Candidatus Ruthia magnifica str. Cm (Calyptogena magnifica): one gene and its partner. The protein of the gene in region 1 interacts with the protein of each later gene in a pairwise test. Links are inferred from orthologs where the notes say so. Each region holds a gene or a part of one and is shown on either strand. Other genes may lie near its edges. The genes, in order: yhbY and rho.

The links.
Region 2: the proteins of yhbY (region 1) and rho interact in binary tests that used the Escherichia coli proteins (3 or more experiments, as listed by UniProt). The link is inferred for Candidatus Ruthia magnifica str. Cm (Calyptogena magnifica) from one-to-one orthologs.

Annotation. Positions count from the first base shown.
Region 1 is NC_008610.1:110,276-127,081, forward strand. The notes cover bases 13,146-16,126. They hold yhbY (ribosome assembly RNA-binding protein YhbY), read left to right. Parts: upstream 13,146-14,475; coding sequence 14,476-14,778; downstream 14,779-16,126. Other genes in these bases: RMAG_RS06100 (hypothetical protein), read left to right, coding at 13,146-13,229; lysA (diaminopimelate decarboxylase), read left to right, coding at 13,236-14,483; lpxB (lipid-A-disaccharide synthase), read left to right, coding at 14,744-15,871; nadC (carboxylating nicotinate-nucleotide diphosphorylase), read left to right, coding at 15,852-16,126. In the rest of the region: adk (adenylate kinase), read right to left, coding at 1-560; RMAG_RS00515 (6-phosphofructokinase), read right to left, coding at 631-1,875; RMAG_RS00520 (hypothetical protein), read left to right, coding at 2,964-3,152; RMAG_RS00525 (hypothetical protein), read right to left, coding at 3,667-3,915; RMAG_RS05950 (HAD-IA family hydrolase), read right to left, coding at 5,535-5,777; cysS (cysteine--tRNA ligase), read right to left, coding at 6,209-7,597; RMAG_RS00540 (peroxiredoxin), read left to right, coding at 7,727-8,326; leuB (3-isopropylmalate dehydrogenase), read left to right, coding at 8,582-9,652; RMAG_RS05755 (hypothetical protein), read right to left, coding at 9,970-10,131; RMAG_RS06185 (hypothetical protein), read left to right, coding at 10,936-11,157; RMAG_RS05955 (hypothetical protein), read left to right, coding at 11,097-11,312; RMAG_RS05960 (MFS transporter), read left to right, coding at 11,546-11,902; ADP compounds hydrolase NudE, read left to right, coding at 11,950-12,495; RMAG_RS06200 (hypothetical protein), read left to right, coding at 12,641-12,799; more of RMAG_RS06100, read left to right, coding at 13,098-13,145; more of nadC, read left to right, coding at 16,127-16,688; 3'(2'),5'-bisphosphate nucleotidase CysQ, read right to left, coding at 16,674-16,806.
Region 2 is NC_008610.1:515,901-532,533, reverse strand. Bases 4,907-7,714 are described here. They hold rho (transcription termination factor Rho), read right to left. Parts: upstream 7,038-7,714; coding sequence 5,775-7,037; downstream 4,907-5,774. Other genes in these bases: glnD ([protein-PII] uridylyltransferase), read right to left, coding at 7,579-7,714; trxA (thioredoxin TrxA), read right to left, coding at 7,157-7,483; lptF (LPS export ABC transporter permease LptF), read right to left, coding at 4,907-5,562. Also shown: phosphate acyltransferase PlsX, read left to right, coding at 1-146; RMAG_RS02420 (beta-ketoacyl-ACP synthase III), read left to right, coding at 139-1,083; RMAG_RS02415 (polyprenyl synthetase family protein), read right to left, coding at 1,080-1,934; RMAG_RS02410 (exodeoxyribonuclease VII small subunit), read right to left, coding at 1,984-2,208; polynucleotide adenylyltransferase PcnB, read right to left, coding at 2,850-3,989; queF (preQ(1) synthase), read right to left, coding at 4,010-4,396; more of lptF, read right to left, coding at 4,447-4,906; more of glnD, read right to left, coding at 7,715-10,098; gltX (glutamate--tRNA ligase), read right to left, coding at 10,136-11,500; RMAG_RS02370 (tetratricopeptide repeat protein), read right to left, coding at 11,506-11,955; RMAG_RS02365 (Mth938-like domain-containing protein), read left to right, coding at 12,035-12,397; rod shape-determining protein RodA, read left to right, coding at 12,394-13,533; RMAG_RS02355 (D-alanyl-D-alanine carboxypeptidase family protein), read left to right, coding at 14,329-15,456; RMAG_RS02350 (aminotransferase class IV), read left to right, coding at 15,456-16,289; RMAG_RS02345 (aminoglycoside phosphotransferase family protein), read left to right, coding at 16,282-16,633. UniProt on the Escherichia coli protein: Facilitates transcription termination by a mechanism that involves Rho binding to the nascent RNA, activation of Rho's RNA-dependent ATPase activity, and release of the mRNA from the DNA template.

The DNA of each region.
Region 1 (16,806 bases):
TTCATCCAAGATTGATAATAATCAACCAATGGTTTGGTTTGCTTATGATAGATGTTTAGACGTGCACGCACCGTATCTTCAGCATCGTCCGTACGTTGTATTAGTTCTTCGCCAGTAATATCATCAATGCCTTCAACCTTGGGTGGATTATAGACAATGTGATAAGTGCGACCTGATGTTAAGTGAGCACGACGACCAGACATGCGGGCAATAATATCTTCATATGGAACTTGAATTTCAACCACAAAGTCAATTTTAACACCATCCGTTTTCAAAGCTTCTGCTTGAACGATTGTGCGTGGAAAGCCATCAAATAAAAAGCCATTTTTACAATCATTTTCCTGGATTCTTTCTTTAACCAAACCGATAATAATATCATCAGAAATTAAACCACCTACATCCATAACTTTTTTGGCTTCAATGCCTAATGGTGTGTCTGCTTTAACAGCTTCACGCAGCATATCGCCAGTTGATATTTGGGGGATTGAATACTTTTGACAAATGTTAGTTGCTTGAGTGCCTTTGCCTGCGCCCGGAGGGCCTAATAAAATTATGTTCATTTTTTCTCCTTGTCTGTTTTATTTAATATTTTTTTGTTAAAAAAGAGACCTTGGCTCCTTGTAGTAATACCTAAATTTCGAATGTGGGTAATTTTTTATCCGTCATTATTTTTTTCATCACCACATAATCAGGCAAGCCATTTTTGTATGGTGGATAGTCTTCACCTTCGATAAGTGGTTGTAAATATTCACGGCAAGCGTCAGTAATACCAAAACCATCGTTAGAAATGTAATTCATGGGCATCATTTTTTCAACGTTAGCGACATCTTTTAACTCACCTGAGCCAATCTCCCAAGTGTAGGGATTATTTGAAGTTCGAATAATGGTAGGCATGACTGAATTTTTACCTTCAAGTGCCATGTTAACAGCTGCTACACCTAATGCATAAGCTTGTTCAACATCGGATTTTGAGGCTAAGTGACGAGCAGCACGTTGCAAGTAATCTGCAACTGCCCAGTGGTATTTATAACCCAAGGTATCTTTGATTAAATTAGCAACAACAGGTGCTGCACCACCAAGTTGTGCATTACCAAAGTCATCATGAGTGCCTTGTTCTGCCAGGAAACAGCCATCTGGCCATTTTGCACCTTCGGATACAACGATTGTGCAGTAATTAAATTCTTTGACGTTTTTGTTAACTTTAGCTAAAAATTTCTTTTCATCAAAATCAACTTCTGGGAATAAAATCACCACAGGAATTGAATTATCAACCAATCCCCCTGCTGCTGCAATCCAACCCGCATGACGACCCATGACTTCAAGGACAAAAATTTTAGTTGAAGTTGCTGCCATTGAGGCGACGTCAAAACTGGCTTCCATAATAGAAACAGCAATATATTTAGCAACCGAGCCAAAGCCAGGGCAATTATCTGTAATTGGCAAATCATTATCCACTGTTTTAGGCACATGAATCGCCTGAATTGGGTAGCCCATTGATTTAGATAATTGAGATACCTTTAAGCAAGTATCTGCTGAATCACCACCGCCATTGTAAAAGAAATAACCAACATCATATTCTTTAAAGACTTCGATCAATCTTTCGTATTCAGCTTTGTTTGTCTCTAAAGATTTCATCTTATAACGACAAGAGCCAAAGCCACCAGAAGGGGTATGTTTTAAGGCTTTAATATCAGCATTAGATTCTTTAGAAGTATCAATTAAATTTTCAGTTAACGCGCCAATAATACCATTTTGACCTGCATATATCGTGCCGATTTTATCTGGATGTTTACGTACTGTTTCAATCACGCCACAAGCTGATGCATTAATTACAGCAGTTACACCACCTGATTGTGCATAAAAAGCATTTTTCATAAAAAATGTTTCCTACAATAAAAAACTAATGATTATACTTTATAAACTAACAATTTTCTTAAATATGTTTAAGGTTTGTAAAACTTTGACTTAATTCAAAAAAATTCTTTATTTAGAAACAAGTGGATAAGTAATTGTGTGGTATTATCTACATATTCGTGTACCAATTTATTACGCAATGGTTACGTATCTATCCAATTGTCAGTATTAATAGCTCTAATCGATGTAAATTATCAATTGCAGTTTTTTGGATTTCGCCAGATTACTTGAGGAAAATTAGTAATAATTTATCCATAAACGTACCCTCAGTATGAAAATTTAAACATAAAAGATTCTAAATCTATCCATGCCTTCAGGCGCTTGTAAGGTATTTTTTTATCACTTAGTATTTAAATTTTCTTGAGAGAATAAGCCTACAACTAGGCTTTTTACCAGCAAATCCTCTTTGTTAAAAAAAACATAATTTGGTTAATTTTATCATTTGAATCACTCATAATTCTACCCCTATTTTAAGCACTTGTTGTTAAATGACATTTGGTATTTGATGTGGGTCTAGGATAATAATGTCGATTTTTTAAGCACCCAATTGTTTTATAAAAGCGTATTACTTTACACGTTAAATGTGTAGTTTCTCTAAATTCTAGTAATAAATTAATATCACCCTTTTTAAGGTTATCATCTATTTTTTAGCTAAATAGTTTAACTGTTGCTTGATGGTTAAATTGTTTTCCGGTAGTTTCTTTAATGGTATTTTTTGTAAATTAGTTAATCTTATATGCTAAATTTATTAATTAGTTATGGACATATACTTCGATAAGCATTATTGCTATTTTCAACATAAATAACAATTGTAAGTCCTTACGAGTCACCACTAATAACTACGTTGCTAGCTCGAATTTACCCAATTTCTCCTTCTGACGATTAAATTACGACACTGATGGACGTGTTATCATTCCAAATATCGATTTTAAATGACGAACAACTGACTTCAATTTTTTTGAGATAACTAAAATTGCATTAGCATCAATACCGCTTAAATTCATAGAAGAGCCTGCATAAACCTCAATTTTTGCTTATTAATATTGATCGTGTTGTTTTTGCCTTGTAAAGATACTGAGGTATTGCCAAACACAATTAAATTAGAGTCTTTAGTAGAATTGTTAGTATCATTTTGGGTGATATTTAGCGTATTATCTGATTTTAAAATCATATTGGAATTAGCACTGGTAACAATGCTTGAGCCACAAATCGTTGCTTTACAATTATTTAAAACATAACCATCAGTAATACATTGGTATCCTTTAACGTAATGATTGAATTATTAAAAATTAAAATGTCATAATTGCGGCCATTCAGAACGATGTCTTTTAAATAACCTCTATTAGTAACCTTTTGAGTATGATAACGGGGTCGTGTTAATGATTAAATTTTATAAAATTAATGCTCTATCGTTAACCTCAATGGTTGCGTAAATGTATTTGTCGAATTATTTTTGTAGCTAACTAGACTAGTTACGTTGAAGTTATAACTTTCGTTTGTTACACTGCTAAATCCAGTTACATTTAGATCATTATGGGTTTGCCTTGAATGGTGAGACTTTTACGTAGATAGATATTGTCAGTATAGATGTCAGAGATTTCAATAATAACCTTGCCATGCAAGAGTACTATTCAATGGCTTGTTGTAAAAAGTCAGCACTAGAGTCAATACTAATGATTTAGTTGTCTGCTATATTATCTGCTGGGGCTGAATCACCACCAGAGCCATTACTATTTTCTAAAGTATTTGCAACTACCATAATCTGGTGAGTGCATTGTTAATATTGTCAAAATTTGTTACAATGCCGCCATTATCCTCTAAGTTTTTAACACTTGTTTCTAAAGTGATAAGATGACCATCATTAGTATTCACTGCAACTTTAATGGCTATGAAGTTGGTATTAACCAACCACATCACTTGATAAAAAAGTATTGGGCATGGTAATGGTGTTTGCCAAGTAATACCTGTTAATAAATCTGATACTATGGTTAAAACCTCCACCAATATTACTTTCTATTGGTGTGCCATTTAATGTACCAGTTGCAGTATTAAAAGCTGACCAACTGGGTTTATATTGAATACTGAAGTTTAAACTATCACTCTCGATATCATTAGCCGTTGTACTTGACTCGAGCTGCAAGTAATGGTGGGTGTATTATTTACAAACTCAATGGTAATATTAATAGCAATTGTGTCATTACCGTCGTTGCCATCATTTATATGAGCCTCGAAATTACCATTGTAATTAGTACTTGGTGTGGTGTTTCTACTGACTAAAGCTGTACCATTTTTGTAGCATTAAAGATAAGTGTCCAAATTAGCGTATCGTTATCATCATAAGTGGCGTCAATATTTACTACGCTAAAGGTAATTGGCATACTATTTTCCTAATGATTATTGAAATATTCTAATTTTTGGTAAGTTACTGGCGTATCATCGATGTTGATAACTGTAATGACAAAGGATTATTCAATATCGGCATTTTTACCATTATTAATACCAGTGTTGCTATTGGTTGGCGTGTCACTTAGTTGTTTTGTACTCTCATTTAGTGTTAGCTAAAAAACGGTTGTATCGTCTATTTTATCGTTATCAGTAAAGATAATTTGATATCTGTAACTGGTCTTCGGTTGCTTAGACCGATACTTCTGAGGTGAAAATTAGTGTAAGTTAAGGATTGGTTTGGGGTTTTAGTCAGTAGTATAAAATACACCACCAGCATCTGTATCAATATTATTATCTACATTCTATCAGTATCAAGTTGTCCAGTGTTGTCTAATGAGAAGGCATCATTGGCATTGAGCGTACCATAACCGTCTAAATCGGAATTAGTTTATGCAAGTAATCGTAACCTCTATCATTGTTAAATTTTCTATATCTATGGTGGGTAGGTTCATCTAATAAAATTTGCTTGATTTATCCATGTAGTTAGTCCTTCCAAGACTGAGTGGTATTAAAGTACTTTGGTTTGTTCTTCTTTAGTGTTAGTTGTATTGTCAATTAGTGGTGAGGCTTGAAAGATGCTCATTAAGTCATTCAAGCAAAAACTAAGGGTAAATTTTACCTGTATCTAATACAGTTACAAATTTTGCTGAACTTGCACTTGCTTTTTAGATGATAATATCAACCACCTTTGAAATTAGCTTTACTGGTATCAAGCGTGTAAATCTTAACTACTAAGGACTATTTAACATAAACCCATAAGCACATTGAATAATAGCTTTAACAAAATATTAAGTCAATAGAGGGGTTTATTAGCATTGTTACTTAAGCAAACATATAAAAGGGGTGACTTTTCATTCTTGAGAGTGACTAACTTCAAGAATGAAGTGTTTGACACTGCCATGATTATGCATTTTCCAAGAAGAGTCTAGATTGATAATCCAAGGTTTTTCTTAATCGATGGCTTGTTTATTGGTGTTGTCCATAAATGATAATTTTTGCATTTAAATAGGCTTAATTTTTTACTAAATTTAAATATTATTACCCTAAATAACAATTAATTTTTACCTGTGCTTGAGTGTTTAAAAGGTTTGTGCATCAATAATATCACCAGCATGGATGATAATATTACATTGATTCATTTGTTTAACAATTTTTAGATGAATAAAGCCGCGTGTTTATCTTTTATAAATGTGTCTTAATGGGTAACGTTTGTTCGAAAGTTTCGATGTTAATAAACCCTCTATTGATTTCATACTCATTTTAGAACTGGGTTTGTTAATGGCAATGATGGTATCAATGCCGTATTGTTTGGCGGCACTTAGTACAGAAAAAGAATCGTCAAAAAAGATACTTTTTTGTTTGTTCAAATGAATCGTTTTGTTTAGTTGGTGCCAAAAATCTTGTTCTTCTTTAACCACGTTATAGTTATGTGATGAAATAATGGCATTAAAATACTGTGATAAAATTAGTGACCAGAATTTTTAATTGAATGGTTTTTATATGAGCGTTAGTGACTAAATAAATACGCTTTTTATGTTGTTTTGCTTATTCTAAAAAGTCTAGTACAAACGGGTGTATTTGGATTAAATGAGCCATATTTTCTTTGAGTTTGGCGATATCCAGTTTGAACACTTTTTACCAATAATCCAAACAATACCAATGTAGCCTTCCCTCTTACGCTCGAAGAATAGGATAGATTTTATCTTTTGATTGTTGGTGTGTCAGGTTGTGCTTATTGGCAAAGATCAAGGGCATTATATTCCATTCAAAAATGTAAATCAAAATGCAAGTCTAGTAAAGTATACCGTCCATGTCTAATAAAATGGTATCTATTAAAGACCAGTCAATGTTATTTTCTACGCCAAGTAGTGTCATTAGCATTATCCTCTAGTACAATGCCAAGCTCGGCTAACTTGTCTCTAATTTGATCACTTAGTGCAAAATTTTTATCGGCTCTGGCTTCATTTCTGCTAGTAATTTTTACATCAACCTCGCTATTCGATAAAGAAATACCTTGTTTTAAGAATTTATCTGCGTCCATTTGCAAAATGCCAATATAATCACCGAGTTTTTTTAATAATTGTGCTAAAGCATTGGCTTGATCAACGTCCTTTTTGCGTTGTAAATTGACTGTTTTTGCCAGTTCAAATAAAATGCTTAAAGCGATGGGTGTGTTAAAGTCATTATCAAGCGCTTCATTAAATCGTACTGAATAGTCAAAATACATAGGCACTTTCTCAGTTACCGTGCTAGAAGTATTTAGACCACGAATGGCAGTGTATAAACGAGATAATGACGACTTGGCTTTATTAAGATTATCATCTGAAAAATTAAGTGGACTGCGATAATGAGAACTCATGATGAAATAACGCAAGGTTTCGCAATTATAGCTTTCTAATATGCTACGAATGGTAAAAAAATTATTCAATGATTTGCTCATTTTTTCATCATCAATATTGACAAAACCTATGTGCATCCAAGTATTAACAAAAGTGCAATTATTCGCACCTTCAGATTGAGCGATCTCGTTTTCATGATGTGGAAAGGATAAATCCATACCACCGCCATGAATGTCAAAATGATTGCCTAAGTGATGCGTGGACATGGCAGAGCATTCAATATGCCAACCAGGACGGCCTTGTCCCCAAGGGGAGTCCCAGCTTGGTTCGTTGGGTTTAGACATTTTCCAAAGAACAAAATCTAGCGGGTTTTTTTTGGCACTTTCTATCTCAATTCGAGCGCCCGCTTCAAGTTTATCAATATTTTTCCTTGAAAGTTTTCCATAATTTTTAAAATGGCGTACTGAATAATAGACATCACCATTATGAGCTTGATAAGCAAAGCCTTTTTCAATCAGTGACTTTATCATATAAAATATTTGCTTCATTGCATTAGTTGCGCGTGGTTCAACATCAGGTGGTAACACTCCAAGAGCACGCTCATCTTCGTGCATGGCATCAATAAAACGATTAGTCAATGCATATATATCTTCTTTATTTTCAATAGCGCGTTTGATAATTTTGTCATCAATGTCAGTAATATTACGTACATATTCAACATTTGGAAAATATCGTCTAAGATGGCGAATGATGACATCAAATATTACCAAAATTCGTGCATGACCCATATGGCAATAATCATAAACCGTCATTCCACAAACGTATATACCCACTTTATCAGCATTAATTGGACGAAAAACTTCCTTTTGTTTACTTAATGTATTGTAAATTTTTAGCATAAAACGCTATTTTACGTGAGTATCTGTACGATTTTGTCTTGTTAATAACAAAGCTCTTGCTTTTTATATAATTTATCAGTATAAAGTAGCTGTATAATCAAGATATTTAATTATATACAGGAGAAATACATGAGCGTTTTAGTTACACAACAAGCTCCAGATTTTACGGCTGCTGCCGTTTTAGCGGATGGTTCGATTGTTGATAATTTTCAACTTTCTAATCTTAAAGGTAAGAAAATTGTGTTGTTCTTTTATCCACTAGATTTTACTTTTGTCTGTCCTTCAGAGATTCTGGCATGTCACCACAGAATGATGCAGTTTAATGACAAAGGTGTTGAAGTGATTGGTGTTTCAGTAGATTCACAATTTACGCATAACGCATGGCGCAACACTGCACCAGCAGATGGTGGTTTGGGTGTTATTGATTTTCCGTTAGTGGCTGATACTGACCATTCTATTATGGAGGCTTATGGTATTGTACATCCAGCAGGTATTGCACTTCGTGCATCGTTCTTAATTGATGAGAATTTTGAGGTACGTCATCAAGTAGTGAACGATTTACCATTAGGCAGAAATATTGATGAAATGTTGCGTATGGTTGATGCGCTTGATTTCCATACTGAGCATGGTGAAGTTTGTCCTGCGGGTTGGAATAAAGGTGACGAAGGTATGAAAGACACACCTGCAGGTGTGTCTGATTATTTGTCAAAACATGCCGATGAATTGTAATTAAATTAAATGGGATTTAAGCTCCTTTTTTATGGATTATTATAGGGAAAATAGGTAATAAAAATGAAAAAATATAGGTGTATTGTGTTCGATTTTTGGTGTACGATGAATATTTAAGCGTCCAAAAGAGTGGATTGAACTAGATACAAAATGGAAGGGTATTTCTGAGGATTGGGCTGGATTGTTAGACTAGTGAGTAAATGGTTGAAATCTAGTAAAATAACTTTTTTAACGCCGATGTATAAGGTAAGAAAAATGTTAAAAGTATTAATATTGCCAGGCGATGGTATTGGCCAAGAAATTACAACGCAAGCACTTAAAGTGATTGATTGTTTGAATGCAGATTTTAATCTTGGCATGATGCTTGAACATGGTCTAGTTGGTGGCAATGCTTATGATGAAACCGGTTCTCCTTTGCCACAAGCTACACTGGATGCTGCACGTCAGTGCGATTCTATTTTATTAGGCGCTGTAGGTGGCTATCAATGGGAGTTTTTAGAGCGTGATTTGCGACCAGAACGAGGCTTGTTAGAGCTACGTGCAGAAATGGATTTGTTTTCTAATTTACGTCCTGCGATTTTATATCCCCAACTTGTTAACGTTTCTACGTTAAAAGAGGAAGTGGTGTCAGGGCTTGATTTAATGATTGTTCGTGAGCTGGTTGCGGGCATTTATTTTGGTAAACCACGAGGCGTTGAAATCCGTGATGGGCAAAAATATGGGTTTAATACAGCTGCTTATTATGAGTTAGAAATCAGACGTATTGGACGCTCAGCTTTTAAAATTGCACAACTGCGTAATAAGCGTGTTTGCTCGATAGATAAAGCAAATGTGTTAGAAGTATGTGAATTGTGGCGCGAAGTGATGACGGATGTGGCTAAAGATTATCCAAATGTTGAACTTACTCATATGTATGTGGACAATGCTGCAATGCAATTAGTCAAAGCGCCTAAGCAATTTGATGTAATGGTAACTTCAAATTTATTTGGTGATGTGTTGAGTGATTGTGCAGCAATGTTGACCGGTTCAATCGGTATGCTGCCGTCAGCCTCTCTTAATCAAGACGGGTTTGGTATGTATGAGCCTATTCATGGTTCAGCGCCTGATATTGCGGGCAAAGATATTGCCAATCCTTTGGCAGCTATTTTATCGGTTGCTATGATGTTGCGTTATTCGCTCAACCAAGCGAGCTTGGCGTGCAAAATTGAAGCGGCAGTTAATACTGTATTAAATAAAGGTTATCGTACGCAAGATATTGCAATAGAAAGTGACTTGGTTGTTGGTACGAATAAAATGGGTGATTTAGTGGTAGAGGCATTGGTATAAAGATTGTGTATTTATGACAGAGTTTTCAAAAGCGACTAACGATGCTAGCATGGTATCATAAATTATCATTGACGATAAACGTATCGATGGATTTAGCGATTTAATTGAGTTATATATGAATGGATTTTTTGGCTAATCATCCTGGGTTATCATTCAAGGTTTATAAATCTAACACTTTCAATCTCAAGTAGCATTTTGCCGATATGTTTGTCAAATTACTCATCAAATTTGTGTTAATTTTTATAAGCAGTTTACTGTTTAACGGTGATAGGGTTAATTTCATAGTCAGTCAAATTTTTCTCATAGTTTTTTTAGCCTCATATTCGATGATTGGCAAGTGTATTGCCTGACGAGCTATGACCAAGTACTAGACTAAAATCTGTTGCATATTGTAATATTTTAATGTTATTGTTATTAAAACGATCCATACGATTAACAAAGCTATTACCTCCTAAAGAATAAAGTTTTATTGTTGACATGTTCAATCATAATATTTGTATTAGTGTATGCTCTGATGTGGTAAGGCTGTGAATTTTAAATTGCTCTGAGCCTAAGTTGATGATTTGTAAATGCTAGGTGGTGTCAGTTATAAGTTGTAATTGTGTCTTTTATTAAGTTATTAGTTAGAGTTTCCATTGGATTAAACTAGTTATCGCTTTCGCCGTTTTTTAGCCTTAATAATCATTTATGGCTGAGCATAAATTTTGGCATGGGGTATTTCGATAATAGCCTGATTACTCAACTAATGGTAATCATAAATGTACGTATTAAAGACAATAATAATACCATGGTTGTTCATAAATCCTTGATTTTGTGTACTTGTCTTACTAGATGGAGCATGAATGACCGATAAGTTATTGCTGAGCTTTTCAGGCGAAAATTCGCCGATATCTTAAGTTGTCCAAGTGTTTGACAAAAGTGATAAAGTAAATAAAAAATAGATTGTTTTCATTGCTCTTCAAAAAATTCATTGTGTTTTATTAGGCTTTAGGAGTACGCTCAGTTAGGATATAAAATAAATCAAGGGTTTATTCTTTGATTGTATCAGGATAAAGTATGTAATAGTTAGAGGATATTTAATTATGTCAATACAAGAGATGCAGCATGGTATACTTGAGAATAAATTACAAATTATTCTTCAACTAATGCAAGTTTGTAGTAGGCCTGCCTTATGATTGGTATGACAAGGGTGGTTATGCCTAATTTGGCAAACACAAAATTTAATTTAGGTAAGCAGCAGTTTTTATTGTTAATTTTCTTTGTTGTATTTGGTTAAAGCTGTTATGAATTTATTAGTGGGTCGTTTGAGTCATCAATATGGTCGTAAACATGTACTAATTGTTGGGTGGATTGTTGCAATCCCTATGCCATTTATGATTCTATATGCGTCTAATTGGAATTGGATTATAGGATCAACCTTATTATTAGGTATTAACCAAGGCTTGTGCTGGTCAATGGCATTAACGAATTTTCTGGTTATGCTGCCGTTGCTATTGCTGGCGTAGTAACTGCTTATATTGTTAATTTAATTGGCGCAAGACAAGGTTTGTTCATATTTGGTATTGTGGTGATGACACTTGGGTTACTCTCGTCTATCTTTTATGTCAAGGAAACCACATACCATGCGCTAAGTTGCATCAAAGAGACAATCCTACAATAGAACAACAAGGTTTTATCAAGTTGTTTGTTCAAACAAAGTTGGCATGATAAGATCTTGCTGTCGTTAAACCAAGCAGGATTGATGGAAAAATTTACTGACGCCATAGTTTGGATATTTTTACCTATTTTTTTTATCTAAGACGTTAACGTTAATAGAAGGTGGTGCTATTGTTTCAGTGTATGCGCTTGTATGGGGTGGTTTTCAGTTGATTACGGGGCCTTTATCTGACAAAGTTGGACGCAGTAATTGTTGGTGGTATGTGGTTATACGGGCTTGGTTTGTTAAGTATTCCATATACGAATAATGTATTTTTATGGATATTGGAAGCTGGAATAATGGGCTTAGGTATGGCAATGTTATATCCAACATTGGGCGCTACTATTGCTGATTTTGCATCGGTAGAAACACGAGGAACGCTACTAGGTATTTATCGATTTTGGTGTGATTTTGGTTATGCTGTGGCGGCATTAACATTAGGTGTATCTGTACAAATGACACAAGCATTAATAGCACCATTTTTATTAGCATCTGTTGTTATGATTGTATCTGGTCTATATGTTTTAATAAGGTTACCAAATCGTAAAAATTAGCTTTATATTTTGTGGTTTGGCGTCAATCCAATGGCATAATATCAACCATGCGTAAGAGACCCATAGTATTAAATATTAAAACCATTGCCACAACCAGTTTTTTTAATATTGAGGAAATGGACATTGAGTTTTCAAATGGTTCAAAAAGAATATACGAGCGTTTAAAACCACCAGGTAATGGTGCAGTATTGGTTATACCGATGTTAGATATTGAAACTGTGTTAATGATTTATGAGTATTCTGGTGGTACAGATCGATATGAACTCACATTAACCAAGGGAAAAATTGATGGTGGTGAAACACTTATTGAGGCTGCTAATAGAGAGTTAATTGAGGAAATTGGCTATGGTTCTAATAAATTAACTTTTATCAAAGAAATGACCATTGCACCTGGCTATCAATCTAGTATTACCTATATTGTACTAGCGCAAGATTTATATAAAGCGAGTGCACAAGGTGATGAACCGGAGCCATTAGAGATAGCAGCATTTAAGATGTCTGATTTAGAAAATTTGGTTTACAATGAAGATTTAACTGAAGCCAGGAGTATTGCAGCTTTATACATGGCAAGAGATGTGATTAACAACCAGTAACACAATAGTCAGTGATTACATTAGGTGATGAATTAACAATATATTGGCTTTTAAAAGTGTATTGACGAGGAATTTTCCCTAAGTTCTTTGGTATTCTTCAGACCCAAGAATGATGATTATTTTAGAGTGGCTTCATATTTAAAAAATCCTTAATAAAACGATTTGTTTTGGTAAGTTTGAGATTAAAGTCGATACAAACTTTGAGCGTGTGATTCGCTATTGTGAAATCATTTTGCGTAAAAATCAAAACAGCATTTGGATTGGTAATGGCATGGTATATGCTTATACTGAACTTCACTTATAATAATTTGCATATTCGGTTGAGGTATAGATTCTAAATTAGTAGGCGGCCTTTATTATGTTGTCTTAAGACGGGTGTTTTTAGTGAGTCTATGTTTTCATTATAGTGCGAAATGCTTCTAAAATTATTTTTGTGTATTTACTCATAAATATACCTTATAAATTGGTTGATTGCTAAGTTGAGAATCAGCATTTAAAAAGTCTGTATGCTTTTATATATAGCGTTGTATGTTCAACAAACCATTAAAAGAATTACTGTAAAATAGTCTGCGATTTAAATAGAAAATAGCTCAAGAAACGGTATGGAAAAAATAACCAAATTTATAGTATTAGCCTTTATTGTTGTTGGTGTTTCTGCTTGTGGTAGGATGGGTGAATTGGAGCGTGTTAAATCGTCATTATTGGTCATGTCAAACATCATTCAAACGGCATAATAAATCTTGGGTTTTTCTTATAAAAATCACATACTATATGCTGAATCTGTTGCTATAACAGATTTAATAGATGCTTATGAGTCACCACTTTATGTTTATTCTCGTACTGATATTGAGAATAACTGGTATGAATTTGACCAAGCATTTGGCACACATCCACATTTAGTTTGCTATGCGGTTAAAGCCAACTCTAATTTAGCAGTACTTAATGTTTTGTCTAAAATAGGCTCTGGTTTTGATATTGTATCCATTGGTGAATTAGAGCGTGTTTTATTTGCTGGAGCAGATGCATCTCGTTGTGTATTTTCAGGTGTAGCTAAAACAAAGTTTGAAATTAAACGTGCTTTAGAAGTGGGTATTTTTTGCTTTAATGTTGAGTCCATGGCGGAGATGAATCGTATTGAGCAAGTAGCAAAAGATATGGGCACGCAAGCACAAATTTCGCTACGTATTAATCCTAATGTTGATGCAAAAACACACCCGTATATTTCAACAGGACTTAAAGAAAATAAGTTTGGTGTTGATATTGATGACGTCGTTCCTATTTATCGAATGGCACATAATTCACCTTATTTAGCTGTTAAAGGGCTGAATTGTCATATTGGTTCACAATTAGTAGAAGTGTCTCCTTTTTTAGATGCGCTTGATAAAGTGCTTGAACTAGTTGCTAAGCTTGATAAGATTAATATTCGTATTACTCATTTGGATTTAGGTGGTGGTATTGGCATTAAATATAACAACGAACAAATAATTGACATTAATGCTTATATTGCCTCAATTCTTGACAAAGTGAAAATGAATGATTTAAAAATTATTTTAGAACCGGGTCGGGCAGTTGTTGGCAATGCCGGTGTATTTGTTACAAAAGTTGAATTTTTAAAGCAAAATTCAGACAAGTCATTTGCAATTATTGACGGTGCAATGAATGATTTATTGAGGCCTGCTTTTTATCAAACTTATCATCAAGTATTGCCTGTTAATGAAAATGCTAAAGGTGTTGATGCCAATTGGGATTTGGTGGGACCAATTTGTGAAACGGGTGATTTTTTAGCTAAAAATAGAAAGCTTTCTTTATCTGAAGGGGACTATTTAGCACTAATGTCTACTGGTGCTTATGGCTTTACCATGAGCTCAAATTATAATTCTCGTCCTAGAGTAGCGGAAGTAATGGTATCAGGCAATCAACATACACTAGTGCGAGAACGCGAAACCATTCAAGATTTATTTAACAAAGAGCATATAATTAATGATTAAATTAACCAACAATCAAAAAAAATTTCTTAGATCAAAAGGCCATAGTCTAGAACCTATCGTAATGGTAGGACAACATGGATTAAGTGAGTCTGTTTTGGTAGAACTTAAGGCAACCATGGAAAAGCATGAATTATTAAAAATTAAAATACGCATTGACAAGAGAGAGGAAAAGCAAAAAATAATTGCTAAAATTATTAGTATTTATAATGCTTACTTGGTACAAGTAATTGGCAATATTGTGGTGATTTACCGCGGCTTTGATGAAGAACCACAAATTATCCTTCCAAGAAAGTAAGGGCCCAATAAAGATTGCAATTAGTGCGGCTGAAACCTCAGGTGATCTGATTGGTTCCAAGTTAATTAAATCCTTAAAAAAGCAAAAATCCAATGTTAGTATTGAAGGGTTAGCTGGGGATAAAATGATTGCTGCTGGATGTGTACAACGTTGGGATCAAAAGCAAATCAATGTGATGGGTTTTAGTGAAGTTTTAAAAAAATTGCCATTTTTATTACGTTTGCGAAAACTTATTATTGTCTATTTTTCTAATCAAAAACCAGATGTTTTTATTGGTGTTGATGCGCCAGATTTTAATTTTGTAATTGAAAGGAAGCTTAAATCTCAAGGTGTAAAAACTGTACATTTTATTTCGCCTTCGATTTGGGCTTGGCGCCAATTTCGGATTAAAAAAATTAAACAATCATCAGATTTAGTGTTGTGTTTATTTCCATTTGAAGTGGATTTTTATCAAGCGCATAATCAAAGAGCATTATTTGTTGGGCATCCTTTAGCGCAGAGTTTGCTACCTAGAAAATCACATATTAAGACAAAAAATATTCTTCTAATGCCGGGTTCTAGACAAAGTGAAGTTAAGAGATTACTACCTGAAATGTTGCTAGCAGCTAAAATAATGTTAGTGCAAGATCCAATGTTAACCTTTCACTTGGCTTTAGCGAATGATGAATTATTAAATTGGGCAACTACTCAAGTAGAGAATATTCCAGTTGAAATTTCACTTGGGCGTGCACATGCGTGCATGTTAAACGTAGACTTGGCATTAGTTGCATCGGGCACTGCGACGTTAGAGTTGGCACTGGTTGGTGTACCAATGGTGGTTGTTTATAAGTTGTCTAGTGTTAGTTATTTTATTGCTTTAATATTAGTTAAGAGTAAATATATTAGCCTGCCAAATATAATTGCCAATAAAAATTTAGTGCCAGAGCTGATTCAAAATAATGCCAATGGCAACAATATCGCCAAACATGCCATGGTAATTATGAGCCGTGATAATAAAACCTTAATCAAAGAATTTAATGCAATTCATCAACAACTAAATTTAGGCTCTAGTGATGAGTCAGCGCGTATTATTTATGAATTTATCAACGAGTAAATATATTCTTGATAGCGTAGCATTGGCATTGGCTGAGGACTTTGGTACTGGCGATGTTTCTGCTGATTTATTTTTAAACAAAACAATAATCTCAGCTGAGATTATATCAAGAGAATTTAGCGTTATTTGTGGCATAGAATATGCACAAAGTACATTTTTATTGCTTGATGATAAAATCAAACTAGATTGGAAAATTAAAGATGGTGAGTGTATTAGTTCAGGGCAGATTTTGTGTATTTTAATAGGCTCTTCCAAGGCTATTATTAGTGCTGAAAGGGTAGCGCTTAATTTTTTACAGATGCTAAGCTCTGTGGCGACAAAAACTCATGATTTAGTGAGTAAAATTAATCACACTAATGCACAATTGATAGACACTAGAAAGACTATTCCTGGGCTAAGATTGGCGCAAAAATACGCAGTAAAATGCGGCGGTGGTGTTAACCATCGTATGGGCTTGTATGATTGTGTTATGCTGAAAGAAAATCATATTATTGCTTTAGGTTCAATCACTTTAGCAGTTAAATTAGCAATAGAGCAATACCCAAATCTTCCTTTAATTGTTGAAGTTGAGGATTTGAGTCAATTACAAGAAGTGCTCATACTTAGTGGTGTAGCCAGAGTATTGTGTGATAATTTTTCCATAAGTGATTTAATACAAGCGGTTGGTTTAGCTAAAGGTAAATTACCCTTAGAGGCTTCTGGTAATATCAATGAAAACAATATTGTTGAAGTTGCTAATACTGGCGTTGATTTTATCTCTACAGGCAGTATCACTAAGAATATTCAAGCAATAGATTTATCTTTAAGATTTATTTGAGGCAAAGAAAATTGGGCTGGTTAAATTGTCTTTAGTATTGTAACTTAGAGGCTTTCCATCTTGATTAACAACACTGCCACCTGCGCCTTGTAAAATGCATACCCCAGCAGCAGTATCC
Region 2 (16,633 bases), 400 kb from region 1 along the record:
TTCAAGGTATTGTTGTTAAAAGTCATGGTAGTGCAAATGTTGATTCATTTTTAGCAGCGATTACTGAAGCCTACGTTGAGGCTCATGCTAAAATCAGCGACAAAATATCACTTCAAATTTCAAAAGAATTAGAACACAATGAATAAATTTGCAAGAATCATTGGTACGGGTAGTTACCTACCATCCACTATTGTCACCAACGATGATTTATCAAAAACTATTGATACAACAAATGAGTGGATTATCACACGTACAGGCATTAAACAAAGGCATAAAGTTACTAATGAAACAACTTGTAATTTAGCCGAAAAAGCGGCCAATCATGCACTTCAAATGGCTGGTATTGATGCTAAAGACTTAGATTTGATTATTCTAGCAACCACCACACCTGATAAAATTTTTCCTGCAACAGCAACTATGCTACAAACTGCAATTGGTGCTTCATGTCCTGCGTTTGATTTACAATCCGTTTGTGCAGGCTTTATCTTTGCACTAACCACAGCTGAGCAATATATCAAAACTGGCGCTGCTAATAAAGTATTAGTGGTTGGTAGTGAAACCTTATCAAGAATTGTTAATTGGAATGACCGCTCCACTGCAGTTTTATTTGGTGATGGTGCTGGTGCGGTGGTGTTAAGCGGTAGTAATGATACTGGTATCTTGCACTCAAAACTATTCAGTGATGGTAGTTACTTATCTTCACTCCAAGTTAGTAATAATTATATTAATGAAATTGGCTTTATTGAAATGTCTGGCAATGAAGTTTTTAAAATTGCCGTAAACCGTTTATCTTCTTTGGCAGAAGATACACTTAAAGAGGCCAATTTAAACTCAGACAAGTTAGATTGGATGGTGCCACATCAGGCTAATATTCGTATTATATCAGCCGTTATCAAACGTATAAAAATCCCAATAAACAAGGTCATTGTTACCCTTGAAAATCATGGCAACACTTCTGCCGCTTCTATTCCATTGGCACTTGATACAGCAGTTAGGGATGGTCGCATTAAAAAAGGTGACAGTCTATTATTTGAAGGGATTGGTGCTGGCTTTAGTTGGGGTAGTATCTTAGTTCAATTTTAAAACAATCTTGTTTGTAAATTAGCCGTTAATTGTTGTAATTCTGTCGCATCTACACTTAACAAACCCAAATCGTCACTGGCTTTTTTGTATAAATTCTTATAGGTAAGTTTTGATTTATCCAAACCCAATAAAGATGGATAGGTGGGTTTGTCTTTACACTCATCAGAATATTGATTTTTACCTAATAACGCATCAGGCGTTTCAATATCAAGCACATCATCTTGAATTTGATACGCCAAACCAATATCCTTAGAGAAAGTATTTAGAATAACGCTGTCCTTATTATTGCACATTTTAGAAACGATTGCCCCCAAATTAACTGCACAGCTTAGTAGTGCCCCTGTTTTTTTTCGGTGCATGGTTTCTAGCGTTGCAATATTCACCTGTTTTGCAATAATAGATAAATCAATTGCTTGACCTTCTACCATTTCAAATGAGGCGTGAGTCAAAGACTTTAACAACTCAATTTTGATATCAGCACTAATTAAATCATCATTAACCAATACTTCAAATGCTAATGCTTGCAACCCATCACCTGCTAAAATTGCTTGAGCTTCACCAAAGCGTTTGTGACAAACTGGCTGATTGTGACGTATATCATCATCATCCATGGCTGGTAAATCGTCATGAATTAAAGAATAAGTATGAATAAATTCAACAGCACAACTGCTGGAATCGACCAAATTTAAATTTGTGTTAAAAATATTAGCAACACAATAAGCAAGAATAGGTCTAAAGCGTTTACCATTAGCTAGTGTGCTATAGCGTATTGCTTTAGCCAAAGAACCTTGTGCTGATAAGTGTTGGTCTAATTTAGCATTAACCCTTGTGATGTAAATATTAAAATCCATTTCTTAAAAACCCTAGTTCGATATTTAACGCTTAGAGTAGTACAAAATCTTACAAATCCTTTAATGGATTTTCGTTTGTATAATTATCTTGCTCAGTTAGCATAAAAATTTTTTGTTCTGCTTCATTTAATGCACTTTGGCATAGCTTGGTTAACGCCACACCTTTAGAAAAGTAATCAAGCGAATTCTCAAGGCTTAAATCACCAGATTCCATGGTTTTTACAATTTTTTCTAAATCGATTAAACCCTGATTAAAATCAAATTTTTTTGCCATTTTACCTTTTCCTCAACTACTTGTTTTTTTAGTATTTTATCTATTATTTTTATTGATAGTATTTTTTCAAGTATAGAAAATAATTTAATTTAAAAAGTAACCCAAATTTGTAAGCAAAGTATAAACGGCTAATTTATCAGTATTTAGACGCTTAATCATTTACTGGTAGCTGTGATAATCACTAGCGTCTATGTCAATATTTTTTCTAAACTTAGGCTCAATCAACCTTCTGGATGTTGGTATTTGATATTTGATAATCCCAGTTTTTAATGTATCGATTAAACTTTTAATGGAAAATTTAGAGGCGTTATACGAAACCCCATAAAAGGCATTGCCACAAAATATAAAACTAAACTTAAATAAATAATTCTGTCTTGATTGTTAGCTTTTATTTTTGCTAACATCAAGTTAGTTAATTCATGCAAGACAAATACATTGGTTAAGTACCATTATATTAATCAAATTTTTCATAAACATGATTCATAACACGTTGAATGGATACATAAGAAGACAAAAGTTTTTTAACTTTTTAATATCCCCATTACTTTTGACAGTGGTAAATATTCGATAGCCTTTTTGCTTTAATCCTTTAGCTAAACATAAGCCAATACCACTTAAATAGCCTGTAATTAAAACTGATTTCACTGTTGGGCTTTGGTCCAAAATTTAGCCGCTTCAACTAATTCTGGGTTAATGCTCATAGAGCGTAATAATAAAAAATCGTATGCCATTCTAAAACGTGGATTGCTTAGTAATACTTTGACTTTTTTTGGTTGCATTTTTTCCAATCTTGATTGCATTAGCCAAATATCCTTAATTATAGCACTTAACCACCTGGGTAACGAAACTTGTTTAATTTGATTAATAATCACCTCCTCAGAAGCCTGTTTCATTGCTAAAGACGAGCAACTTTGTTTCTTTTTAAGCGCAATAAAACGCTCATTATAGGCCCGCCATAAAAATACAGCAAATAAAAATACAGGCGTGACAGATTGATTTTTTTTAATTCTATCCGATGTGTTTAACAAGGCCTTTTTGATAAATTCATTCTTATGAGTTTGTTTAAATAAATATTTTAATAAACCATATTTTTCTAAGCGCTCATACACTTCAAACCCATACTCATTATGAAACAATTTAATACACTCTTCATACAAACGCACTGTAGAAATATTACCAAGAAGTGATGCTTGTTCAAAAATAGCCGACTTAATTTCATAACTCAATTGGAACTCTAATTTAGTTTGAAACCTAATAGCTCTAATCATGCGCACTGGATCTTGCTCAAACCTTATACCTGGATTGCCAATAATATGCATTTCTTTCGCTTTTATATCCTCAAGTCCGCCCACATAATCAATAATTTCTTGTGTTTTAATATCATAATAAAGCGCGTTAATATTAAAGTCCCTACGCACAACATCGTCTTCAATATTACCATAGCAATTATCACGAATAACAACACCGTTTTTAGCGGTTTGCACCTTACCCGACCTAAAAGTAGCCACTTCAATAAATTTACGTGCTGAAAACACAACGTGTACTAAACGAAATCGCCTACCAATTAAACGTGAGCGTTTAAATAATTTATGCACTTGTTCTGGCTTAGCATTAGTTGCAATATCAAAATCTTTTGGCTTTAAATTTAAGAGTAAATCTCTAACACAGCCACCTACTAGATAGGCTTTAAATCCTGCTTTATTAATAACATTAATAACCCTTAAAGCGTCTTTGTCTAGAAGTTTTTTATCAAACTTAATACTTTGATGAATAGCTTTCATAAAAAATACTAGCTCAAGTGCTATAAATCAACTTTGGCTTTAGGTGTCCAGTTTTTTTGTTTATGTTCAGTAATTATGGTTGTATAAACACCTCCACGAATATTAAAAATTGCTTTTAAGCGTATGAATCTTGGATTGCTTACTTGAACCAAATCATCAAGAATTTGGTTAGTGACTGCTTCATGAAATGCACCCTCATTTCGATACAACCAAATATACATTTTCAGTGATTTTAATTCTATACATGCTTTATCAGCAATATATGCAAAATGCAATGTGGCAAAATCAGGTTGTCCTGTTTTTGGGCATAAGCACGTAAACTCTGGCATATTAATTTGAATGATAAAATCTCGTTCAATTTTAGGATTATCAAAAACCTCTAAGACTTTATTAGGTTGATATGACATTAAACTTTTTCCTTCAAAGAAAAAAGGCGATTTTACACTTCAAAAAATTCTTAATTCCATTTATAAAAAATAAAAATCAGCAACAACATCACTAAATGCACCCACCATAGCCCAACAATTGGCGAAGATTCTCCTCGCTCTAAGGTTGATTTAGCAATTAATAAAACGTTATTATATACAATAAACATAACAACACCAACCAGTACGCCTAAATTTTTACCACTCCGTGGGGAAGTTTTTCCAAGTAATACACCAAGTACTGATAATATTAAAATACTCAAAGGCTGAGATATTCTCCATTGAAACTCTGCTATTTCTGTAAGTTTGTTAGAAAATAACAATTCAAACGTCGACTTTGATTCTACTTTCGTAACTGTACTAATAGATTTTTGCATCTTACCATCAATAATTTGCAAATCATATAGTTTAAAATTTAAGATTTTTTTATTTTTATTCGAAGGAAAGCCATGATAACGTGTACCATTTTTAAGACGTAAATACACACTGTTGGTGTTAAAGTTGGTGTATTTTTGAGCTTGCTTTGCTAAAGTTATAACTGGCTCATTATTGACCAATGTATAAATAAAAATCTCTTCCATATTTTGTTCTTTAGCATTATCAGCATCACTGACCTTTGATGCGTAAAAAACAATATCATTATTTTTAAACTCTTGAAACTCGTTTTTTTTAATAAAAGAAAATTCAGGTGTATTTTCACTACGTTCCATAATCAAGCCTCTTTGTTGCTTAGACCAAGGCACTACAACTGTTGTTAAAATAAAAATAAAAATAACAATAACAATAACAAGCGGCTGAATGAACACCATAAAATGCTTGTCACCTAGGCCTAATGAGTTCATCACAATGGCTTCTGAAGCCTTGTAAAGCTTACTAACACTCAAAATAATAGCCAATAACAAAGATAAAGACAAAATTAGAACAACATCTCTAATCATATTCAAACCAACCAATGGCAACAAGTCTGCAATAGGTATACCTTCCTTTGAAGTTTCTTTAATTATCAGCACTAATTGGTTACCAAAAACAACCAAACTAATCACAATAAATACCACACTCAAAAGCACCGATACATTACGCATTAAGTACCTAGCTAGAATGCTATTTTGTAATTTAAAAGTTCTAATTACTATAGGAGGGAGTTTCATATTTTAAGAGATCACTACACCAACCCAGTACAACTTAGAAAATACACTCTTTAGCGCCTCATGAGAGATAAGAAATAGTGCACTTTTAAAGAAAAATGCTGTTTATGGAGTTCATAAATTATATTAGGTTGGTGTGGTAGTCTCCTTGAGTATACTTAAAGTGATTGATAAGTGCTCAGCATAATTAGACAATGATTTTTAAAATCAATTTATTACTTTTTTTGCGACATTGAAGCGAAAAATTCATCATTTGTTTTGGTCAATTTTAAGCGATCAATTAAAAATTCAGCTGCCTCAACAGTGTCCATAGGATGCAGGATTTTTCGCAAAATCCATATTTTTTGTAATTCTTTTTCATTAGTAATTAATTCTTCACGACGTGTACCAGAAGCATTAATATTAATTGCTGGAAAAATTCTCTTCTCACTCAAACGTTTTTCTAAATGAAGCTCCATATTACCCGTACCTTTAAATTCTTGATAAATAACTTCATCCATTTTTGAACCGGTATCAATCAATGCAGTAGCAATAATGGTAATGCTTCCACCATTTTCAATGTTTCTAGCTGCGCCAAAAAAACGTTTAGGACGTTGTAGCGCATTAGCATCAACACCGCCTGTTAATACCTTCCCTGATGAAGGGGCAATCGTATTATAGGCACGTGCTAAGCGTGTGATTGAATCTAACAAAATAATCACGTCTTTACCTTGCTCTGCACGCCGTTTAGCTTTTTGAATCACCATTTCAGCGACTTGCACATGGCGTTTTGCTGACTCATCAAATGTTGAAGCAATCACTTCACCACGTACGGTGCGTGCCATTTCTGTTACTTCTTCAGGACGTTCATCAATTAAAAGCACAATCAATTCACATTCTGTATGATTAACTGAAATAGATGTAGCTATATTCTGCATAATCATGGTTTTACCTGCCTTAGGTGGTGCAACCAATAAGCCCCTTTGCCCTTTACCAAATGGTGCAACAAGATCAATCACTCTAGCAGTAATATCTTCGGTACCACCATTGCCAATTTCTAAATTGAGTCTTTCATTAGGATGAATAGGTGTAGGTGAGGCAAACAGCACCCTGTTTTTGACATTATTTGGATCTTCACCATTCACTTCCAATACTTTAATCAAAGCAAAGTACTTTTCACCTTTTTTAGGTGCTCTAATTTTTCCTGAAACTAAATCACCGATTGATAAATTGAAGCGTCTAATTTGATTAGGAGAAATATAAATATCATCTGCACCCGAGGTATAAGAATCATCACTTGATCTTAAAAAACCATAACCATCTTGCAGCACATCCAAAATACCATCGCCCAATATTTCTTCATCATTAGCCGCTTTAGCTTTTAGAATAATAAAAATTAATGTTTGTTTTTTAGCTCTAGAAATATTTTCTGCACCTAAAGATTGTGCTAATTCTAATAACTCTTCTGGGCTAAATTTTTTGAGTTCTGATAATTTCATGAATGTGTCCATATTAAGGGCTAAGCATTTTTACTTAACTAGAGGATATGTACCTAAAACGCCTAGAAGGTTTTGTTAAACTAAGTATTTAAAATAAAAACAATCAGTTATTTAATTTTTTAAATATTGGCATCAATAAATGTACTAAGTTCCGCTTTTGAAAGTGCACCCATTTTAGTTGCTTGAACAACACCATCAGAAAATAACAACATCGTTGGAATACCGTGAATACCGTACTTTAATAATGTTTGATCGTTCTCATCTATATTAATTTTGGTAATAATGACTTTACCATCATATTCATCAGCAATTTCATCTAATACAGACATTAATGCCTTGCATGACCCGCACCACTCAGCCCAAAAATCTACCAATACCACTTGTGATGAGTTAACAACATTTGCTTCAAAAGAAGCGTCAGTCACTACTTTAATTTTATCGTTCATATTTTTTGTAATGTTTTTCTGATAATGAAAAAAAGAAATAGCAGGACTGCTGACTGCATGAGATTATATCATTATTTAACTCGCATAATATTTTTTTACAATCTTTCTTCCAAGGCCTCTTTAAGCGCTAATTGTTCTACCATACTTAATGGTTGATTTTTAGCATTGCTAATAAAAAACACATCTTCAACCCTTTCCCCCATAGTGGCAATTCTAGCATTAATTAATGAAATATCTAATTCAAAGAAAACATAGGCAATATTAGAAAGTATGCCTTGCTTATCAATCACATTGATCTCTAATTGGGTTAAGTTCCACTGTTCATTCACATTAAAGCTAACTTTCATTTTATGATCAAAGTGTCGATATGTGTATATATCATGAGTTGTTCTTATGCTCACATCAAAATTATCCAGATCATTTTTGATTTCTTGATTTATATTGATGTGTTTAAGAGCTGCATCTTGCAAAACACTAATCGTGTTATACACTCTTCCATTCTTTGTGGTTAAAATTTTAGCATCCACAATATCAAGACCCAGTCTTTCAAGAATACTAATTAATTTAAAGAATAAGCCTTTAAAATCATCACACAGCACAAAAATATCAACCACATTGTGTTGTGAAATTTTAGAACTAACGATAATCTTATCCGAAGTTATTTTAATGGCAAAACTCAAATGCCATAAAATATCATCAATTTCATAACGCACATAATAGTCTTTAGGTAAAGCTGACAATACCCTTTCAACATCACTAATTTGATAACCTTGAGCAATAGAATCCTTAATAATAGTTTGTTTAATACCTTGTGCTCTTTGATCTACACTTGGGCGCTGATCATTATTACTTTCTAGGTATTTTTTGGTATTATAAAATAGTTTTTTTAGTAAAGAGTCTTTCCAACTATTCCATAAATCGTCTTTTGTTGCACGAATATCAGCGTTTGTTAATAAATACAAAAATTCTAAAAATTTAATTGTGACCACCTGTTCAGCAAAATGCTCAATCACTTCAAAATCACTAATATCTTGCTTTTGCGCAACCGCTGACATGAGTAAATGCTTTTCAACTAACTTTGAAACCAAATCAGTATCGCTCGTTTTTAATTGATGATGCTGACAAAACTCACGCACATCAATTGCACCCAACTGAGCATGTTCTCCATCTCTACCCTTGGCAATATCATGAAAAAGCCCTGCCAATAATAATAATTCTGGTTTTTGAATACCTTGTGCTATCTCGCTACAAAGCGCAAATTCCTTAGCAAACTCAGGTACAAAAAAACGCCTCAAATTACGAATCACAAACAACGTATGCTGATCCACTGTATAAGCATGAAATAAATCATACTGCATTAGACCCATAATCTTACCAAAAGTAGGAATATAGTGCTCTAAAATACCATAACGATTCATGAGTTTTAACGCTTTATTAACTCCTTGATTTTGTTGTAATAACTCAATGAATAGGCGATTATTCTTGCGCTTTTTGTAATAATGAAAATCAATTAAACTAATGCTATTTTGCATTTGTCTAAGCGTTTTTGCACTGATGCCACGCACATAATTATGCTTAGCAATGAGTAAAAATATTTCCATAAAAGCAGATGGCGTTTGAATAAAAACTTGATCATTAATTGAATAAATATAACCATAACTAATCATAAAGCGACTGTTCAAACGTTGTGTATTTAAAATCTCATCTTCTAATAATTGTAACAAAATGTCATTAAGGCGCGACACTCTAGTCACAGTTTGATAATAATCCTTCATAAAAGCTTCAACTGACAAAGAATCTCCATCAACATAACCCAGCATGGTTGCCACAGATTTTTGATATTGAAATGCAAGCCTGTCTTCACGTCGATTAGCGATAATATGCAGTGCAAATCTGACTTTAAATAAAAACAGTTGTGATATTTTTAATAACTCATACTCAGTCGTTGTTAAATATTGCTTATCGACCAGTTCAAACAAAGTATTGACATCAAAATACCACTTTGCTACCCAAACAATTGTTTGAATATCTCTTAGACCGCCAGGACTTTGTTTGATGTTTGGTTCTAAATTATAGGCAGTATTGGATAAATTTTGATGACGATTGTGTTGTTCTTTTTGCTTTTCAACTAAAAATGATTGATTTGACCAAACGCTAGATTTAATCACAGCCTTCATCTTTAAAAATAAAGATACTTTACCTAAAATAACACGAGATTCTAATAAACTAGTCACCACACTAATATCATCAATCACACTAATACAATCCTTTAAATCCCGAGTTGCATGTCCTACTTCTAAATTCACATCCCATAAAAATGTTAAAAAGCTAGCAATACTTTGTTGATAGGTATCATGCGCATCATCAGGAATTAAAATCAACAAATCTATATCCGAATACGGATGCAATTCGCTTCTACCATAACCACCAACAGCCACCAAACATAACTGATTTGAAAGGTTCAAGCTTTGCCAAATATCTTTAAGTAATTGATCAATCCCCTCACTTCTAGACAATACAAGTGTTTGAGTTACTTCTGGATTATTTAAAAAAATAACCTTGATTGAATCTTGTAGTGCTTGATACTGAGTTTTAAATATTGATAAATCTATCATATTTATGGGTATTTTTTACTATTGCTTATTCTATCTTTTAAGAATCAATCGCCATTTTTAAACGTGATAACGCTTTATTTTTACCAACCAGTTCAGCTACAATATCAATACTACCTGCATTGCCATTACCACTTAGTGCAAGCCTGAATGGTTGGCCTACTTTACCAAAACTAATGTTAAGCTCAAAACACACTTCTTTAACAGCTTGTTTAATGTTGTTGGCTTTCCAGATTCTTAGAGCTTCTAGTTTTGCAAATAAATGCTTGAGTGGTGTTTTATCTTTAAGGTATCTTTTGGCAAGTTTTTCATCAAAAGTATCGAAATCTTGATAAAACATTTTTACTTCACCTGCCATGTCAACCAAAGTTTTACATCTATTTTGCAAGTATTGAACAACCGCTTCAATATTAGGCGCATTTGTAATAGTAATTGCCTGGTTTTGCAGATGCCAAGTTAAATTATTAAGCAAATTTTCAACACTAGAATTTTTAATAATTTTTTGATTGAGCCATAAAAGCTTATCCTGATTAAAACTTGCAGGCGCCTTATTGATGCTCTTTAATTCAAATAATTTAACAATTTCATCCATAGAAAATATTTCTTGGTCTCCATACGACCAACCCAAACGAGCTAAATAATTAAGCAAAGCTTCAGGCAAAAATCCCGCATCTCGATAAGTCATGATACTTACAGCGTCATGACGTTTTGAAAGACGTGCACCATCACTGCTTAAAATCATGGGTAAATGAGCAAATTCTGGTAAATGCCAGCCTAATGCCTGATAAAGGTTAATTTGCTTGGGGGTGTTGTTAATATGGTCATCACCACGAATAACACAATCAATTTGCATATCATGGTCATCAACTACCACAGTTAAATTATAAGTTGGTGTGCCATCGCTGCGAACGATAATTAAATCATCCAATTCTTTATTATTGATTGAAATTTGCCCTTTAATCACATCATTAAAAATCACCAAACCATCTTCTGGATTGTTAAAACGTACAACACCATCATTTAGATTCTTATCTCGACAACAACCGTCATACCTGACTTTTTTACCTTGCTTGATTAAATCTTCATGTAAGATTTGTAGGCGCTCTTTAGAGCATTCACAATAATAGGCTTTTTTTTCATCTAATAGTTGCCGAACAACTTGCTTGTACCGATTAAAACGATCTGTTTGATAAAAAGGGCCTTCATCATAGTCAAGCCCAAGCCAATTCATACCTTGTAAAATTGCATCAACGGATGCTTGGTTTGAGCGCTCTAAATCTGTATCTTCAATACGTAATACAAATTTACCATGTTGCTTTTTGGCCCAAACCCAAGCAAAAAGTGCAGTTCTAGCACCGCCTATATGTAGGCAGCCTGTTGGGGATGGAGCAAATCTTGATTTCATTATTATTATGGACTTACTCTATCAGCTTTGTCAAACCAATATTTCGCTTTTTCTAAATCTTGTTTAACCTCTTTATCATCTTCAAACAACATGCCTAGTGCATACATCGGACCAGGAATGCCAAATTCAGCGCCTTTTTCAAACCACTCAATAGACTTTACAATATCTTTTTCTACGCCTTCGCCAGTCATATATGCTACACCTAGCATGTGATGAGCAAATGCATGCCCTTGACTTGCTGCTTGCAGGAAGTTTTCAAATCCTAAAGGCTGGTTTTCGACCATACCTAAACCATTCATTTGCATCATACCAACACGCCATAAAGCCTCAGTATTACCCTTTGTGGCAAGTGGGGCTAATAATTGATACGCCATGGTAAAATTCTTAGTATCAAATGCAGTAACGCCGCTGGATAAATCTGCATCGTATATGTCTGTATTGCTTAAATTTGACATCTGCCTCTCTAATATAGAAAGTAATTAATTTTACACTGTTATAATATGCTTTTACTCACCAAATAGTCACTGTAATATCATGGAATTTAACCAACAAGAAGCAAGTTATAACAGTATTGTTTCTATCGAAGAACGCTATGTTAAATTAGCACATGCACAGTTTAAAATTCCTTGTTTTATTTCTTCTCGTTATTATTGTGAAGTTGATATGGCTCATCTTGATGATATTGATAAAATTTCATTATTTCCCCTGTCTAATCAAGATGATATTGATTTACTAATTATCGGCACAGGTGCAACACATCAATTTTTACACCCAAAACAACAAGAGGCTATTCGGCAAATGGGTATTGGCACTGAAAGTATGAATAATAAATCAGCATGTCGAAGTTTTAACTTACTATTATCTGATACCAGATCTGTTGGTTTGTTATTGTTATGAAATTATTAAGTATTGCAAAAATACGCCATTATTGGCATTACTTTAAGATGGATACGCCTTTATTTTTATTGATTATAATACTCAGTGGATTTGGACTTGTTGTGCTTTATTCAGCCTCAGCGAGCTCTATACAAACTATTTATAAACAAGTGTTTCATTTTGTACTAGCAATTAGTGCGATGCTAGTAATTGCCCAAATACCACCCTACCAACTTAGGCGTCTTTCTCCTTACTTGATGTTGTTTGGTATCTTTTTACTGATTTTAGTCTTAGTTTTTGGCTCAAGCAGTGGTGGCGCTCAACGCTGGCTTAATTTGGGTTTTATACGTTTTCAGCCTTCTGAAATTATGAAAGTTATCGTCCCTATCGCCATTGCTTCAATTCTTAGTGAAAAAACCTTGCCGCCAAAACCACTACCTATTTTTTTATCCATTGTTGCCATTATTTTAATCGTAATACTCATTGCCAAACAGCCAGATTTGGGCACTTCGCTATTAATTGGCGCTTCTGGCTTTTACGTGTTGTTTTTTTCAGGCATCCATGTTCAAATTCTTAAAAATAATTGGTTGAATTTTGCACTAATTTCATCAATTATCACCTCAGGTGCTTATGTTACATGGAGCTATCTATTAATGGATTATCAAAAAAAACGCATCCTAACTTTGATTGACCCAAGTTCTAACCCGTTAGGTTCTGGCTATCATATCTTGCAATCAAAAATTGCGATTGGATCTGGCGGTCTGGTTGGCAAAGGTTTGGAGCAAGGCTCTCAATCTCAACTTAATTTCCTACCTGAGCATGCAACTGATTTTATCTTTGCTGTGATCGCTGAAGAATTGGGTTTTATAGGTGTTATATTCTTATTTATTTTGTACGGGCTAATTATCTATCGATTATTGGTAATTTCTTTCCAGTCAGAAGATAATTTTTCAAAACTATTAGGTGCGAGTTTAACTCTCATCTTCTTTACTTATATTTTTGTTAATATTGGCATGGTATCTGGGCTATTACCTGTAGTGGGTGTGCCATTACCACTGATTAGTTATGGCGGTTCATCACTCATCACTTTAATGTCTAGCTTTGGCATTGTCATGGCAATTCGCAAGCACAAAACACCAAGATATTTACAAAATTAATTTATTTTTCTAGCTTGATTGCTGCTAAAACTTTACCAGCGACTCATGATTTTATTAAAAAAATGGTTTTAACAAAGATGAATTACTCTTTATTTTTTTAAATAAAGAGCTAACACTTGTAGATAAAAATTTGTTTATTACTAAACAACGTATTAAAAATGACATCAACTTTTGACAAGGTAACTTAATAACGCTTAAACATACTGAAAAGTAAATACTGGGTTAATTGGCAAAAAATAAACCTAGGTATCATTTGTTCTTTGATTGCTAATACCTTAGCAGGTATTAGTGTCGGTCGATGTCATTACCCTATTAACTTAGAATAATGTATCTGCAAAAATTATTGTTACTATTTTTAATTGAGACCAATTACGGCAACAAAAAAGACACGTATTCAACTTTGGCAATTATAGAAAAAAAATTCTAGTTTATATCATGTGAAAACTTCATTCTATCTTTATTCATACAAAACTCTTATGGTGGCATGATGTGGGTGAATTTGCAAGACCTATTACGTTTCAATTAAAACACTGAAAATACACTAGATTAAGCGTCAACAAATCTAAAAAATATCCAAATATTGGCACAATAAAAGTTTGAATACTCATCAAGATATTAAAAATAAAATCAAATTAGCGTTTACCCACCATAAGATGAAATCAATGAAACTTGGTTCACTTTTTAGAATTTTTACGTGCTAACGCGTTATAATCATGATAATAGATGTACTGTGGTAATTTATCAACTATCAAATAAGTTCAGACAAGCATTAAACAACTAAACAACTAATACTTTATGCAATATCAATTAATCATCAAACCATTGGTCATCCTTATATCTTCTCTTGTCTTAAATACTCAAGCAGTAATCTTTATCACTCCAAAAGCACCGAAAATATCTACTGCTGCTTATAGTATTGTTGATTATAATTCCGGAAAAGTCATTGCAAGTAGCAAACAACATGACAAGCGTGCACCAGCAAGTCTAACCAAACTAATGACAGCCTATGTTGTTTTCCAATTTATTAACGATGGTCGTATCAGCTTAGAAGATGAAGTACGTATCAGTAAAAAGGCGTGGAAAACAGGTGGCTCAAAAAGTTTTGTAGAAGTGGGCAAAAGCATTAAACTTGAAACATTGCTTAAAGGCATGATTATTCAATCTGGTAACGATTCTGCTGTCGCCTTGGCTGAACATATTGCAGGAACTGAAAGTACGTTTACCACTTATATGAATGAATATGCACGTCAACTTGGTATGAATAATTCTTGGTTTGAGAATGCTTCTGGCTTGCCAAACGATAATCAATACACCACTGCCGCTGATATAACACTATTAGCAATAGCAACGATCAGAGACTTTCCAAAATTCTATCAGTGGTACTCACAAAAAGAATTCACTTACCACGGCATTAAACAACGTAATCGTAATAAACTACTATGGAGCGATCATACAGTGGATGGTCTAAAAACTGGATTTACTAAAAAAGCAGGTTATAACTTAGTAGCCAGTGCTAAACGCGCTGGTATGCGTTTGATTTCTGTTGTTTTAGGGTCTAGTAGCGTGAACGCTCGAACCTCTCAAACACAAAAAATTCTTGATTATGGCTTTCGTTTTTTCGAAACTCAAACCATTAAAGATATCAAAAAAGAAGTGCCTATTGCCAGTGCAACCAAAGATACACTAAAGGTAGGTACATCAAAGGTAGGCAGCTTTACTCTAGTACGTGGCCAGTTTAAACTTTCAGACCAAGTGATTCAACTTGATACAGCTTTGTCAGCACCTATCAAAAAAGGTGATATTGTTGGAAAATTACTCATCCAATTTAGAGGTAAAACCATAGTAAGTATTCCACTAATTGCGCTTGAAAATATACAACAAGCAAGCTTTTTCTCTCGTATGCTTGGAGCTATTGGGTTTTAGTGATATTTTTAAACAACGAATTTATTGAAAAAAACCAAGCACATATTTCTGTGATGGATAGAGGTTTTTTGTTTGGCGATGGTGTTTATGAGATCATTCCTGTTTATAACAACAAAATATTTCACCTTAATGCACATCTATTACGCTTACAAGCAAGCCTTGATTCAGTCAAAATCAAAAACCCATATAATCTAAAAGAATGGTACAATATTCTGAGTAAACTTCTTGGCTTTTACGATAACAAAGAGCAATCAATTTATTTACAAATAAGTCGTGGTGTAAGTGATAAACGTAAATACAGTTTTAATGATTTAACACCAACAGTTTATATCGAATCTAATCCTTTACTAACCAAAACCAAGCAAGCACTTAAAGCAGGATTTTCAGCCATCACCCAGCCAGATATTCGCTGGCATCGATGTGATATTAAATCCACTTCTCTTTTAGCCAATGTCATGTATTTACAACAAGCAAAAGAAAAAAACGTTGAAGAAATTATTCTTTATCGAGACAATCAAGTGACTGAAGGTGCGACTTCTAATGTATTTATAATCAAAAATAACACGCTATTTACCCATCCGACTAGTGCTCACATCCTATCTGGCATTACTCGCGATTTAGTACTAAAAAGTGCAAGAGCATGTCATATTCCTATTAAAGAAACCTCATTTTCAATGAATGAGCTAAACATTGCAGACGAGCTATGGATTTCTAGCTCTACGCGTGAAATTATGCCCATTACCAAAGTTGATGGTAAGTTAATCAACCGTGGCAATATTGGTAATATCTGGAACTGTATTTATGATTACTACCAAAGTTTAAAAAATGTATGATGAACACCCTGATAAACTAGACATTTGGCTTAAAAATTTCTTTGGTCATCAAAATTTTGAATTCACACATGCAAGTGACGACGCTAGTTTTCGTCGTTATTTTAGAGTTCAGTATCAGCAAGAAACTTTTATTGCCATGGATGCACTTTCCTTAAAGGAAAATATTGGATCTTTTATCAAAATTGCTAAACTGCTTAACCGGCATAATATTCACGCACCAAAAATAATCAGCGTAGATTTAAAACAAGGTTTTTTACTATTAGAGGATTTGGGATCAACCACATTTTTACAAGCTTTAAATGGAAATTTTAATCTTGATTTATATAAAATAGCCATTAATGAAC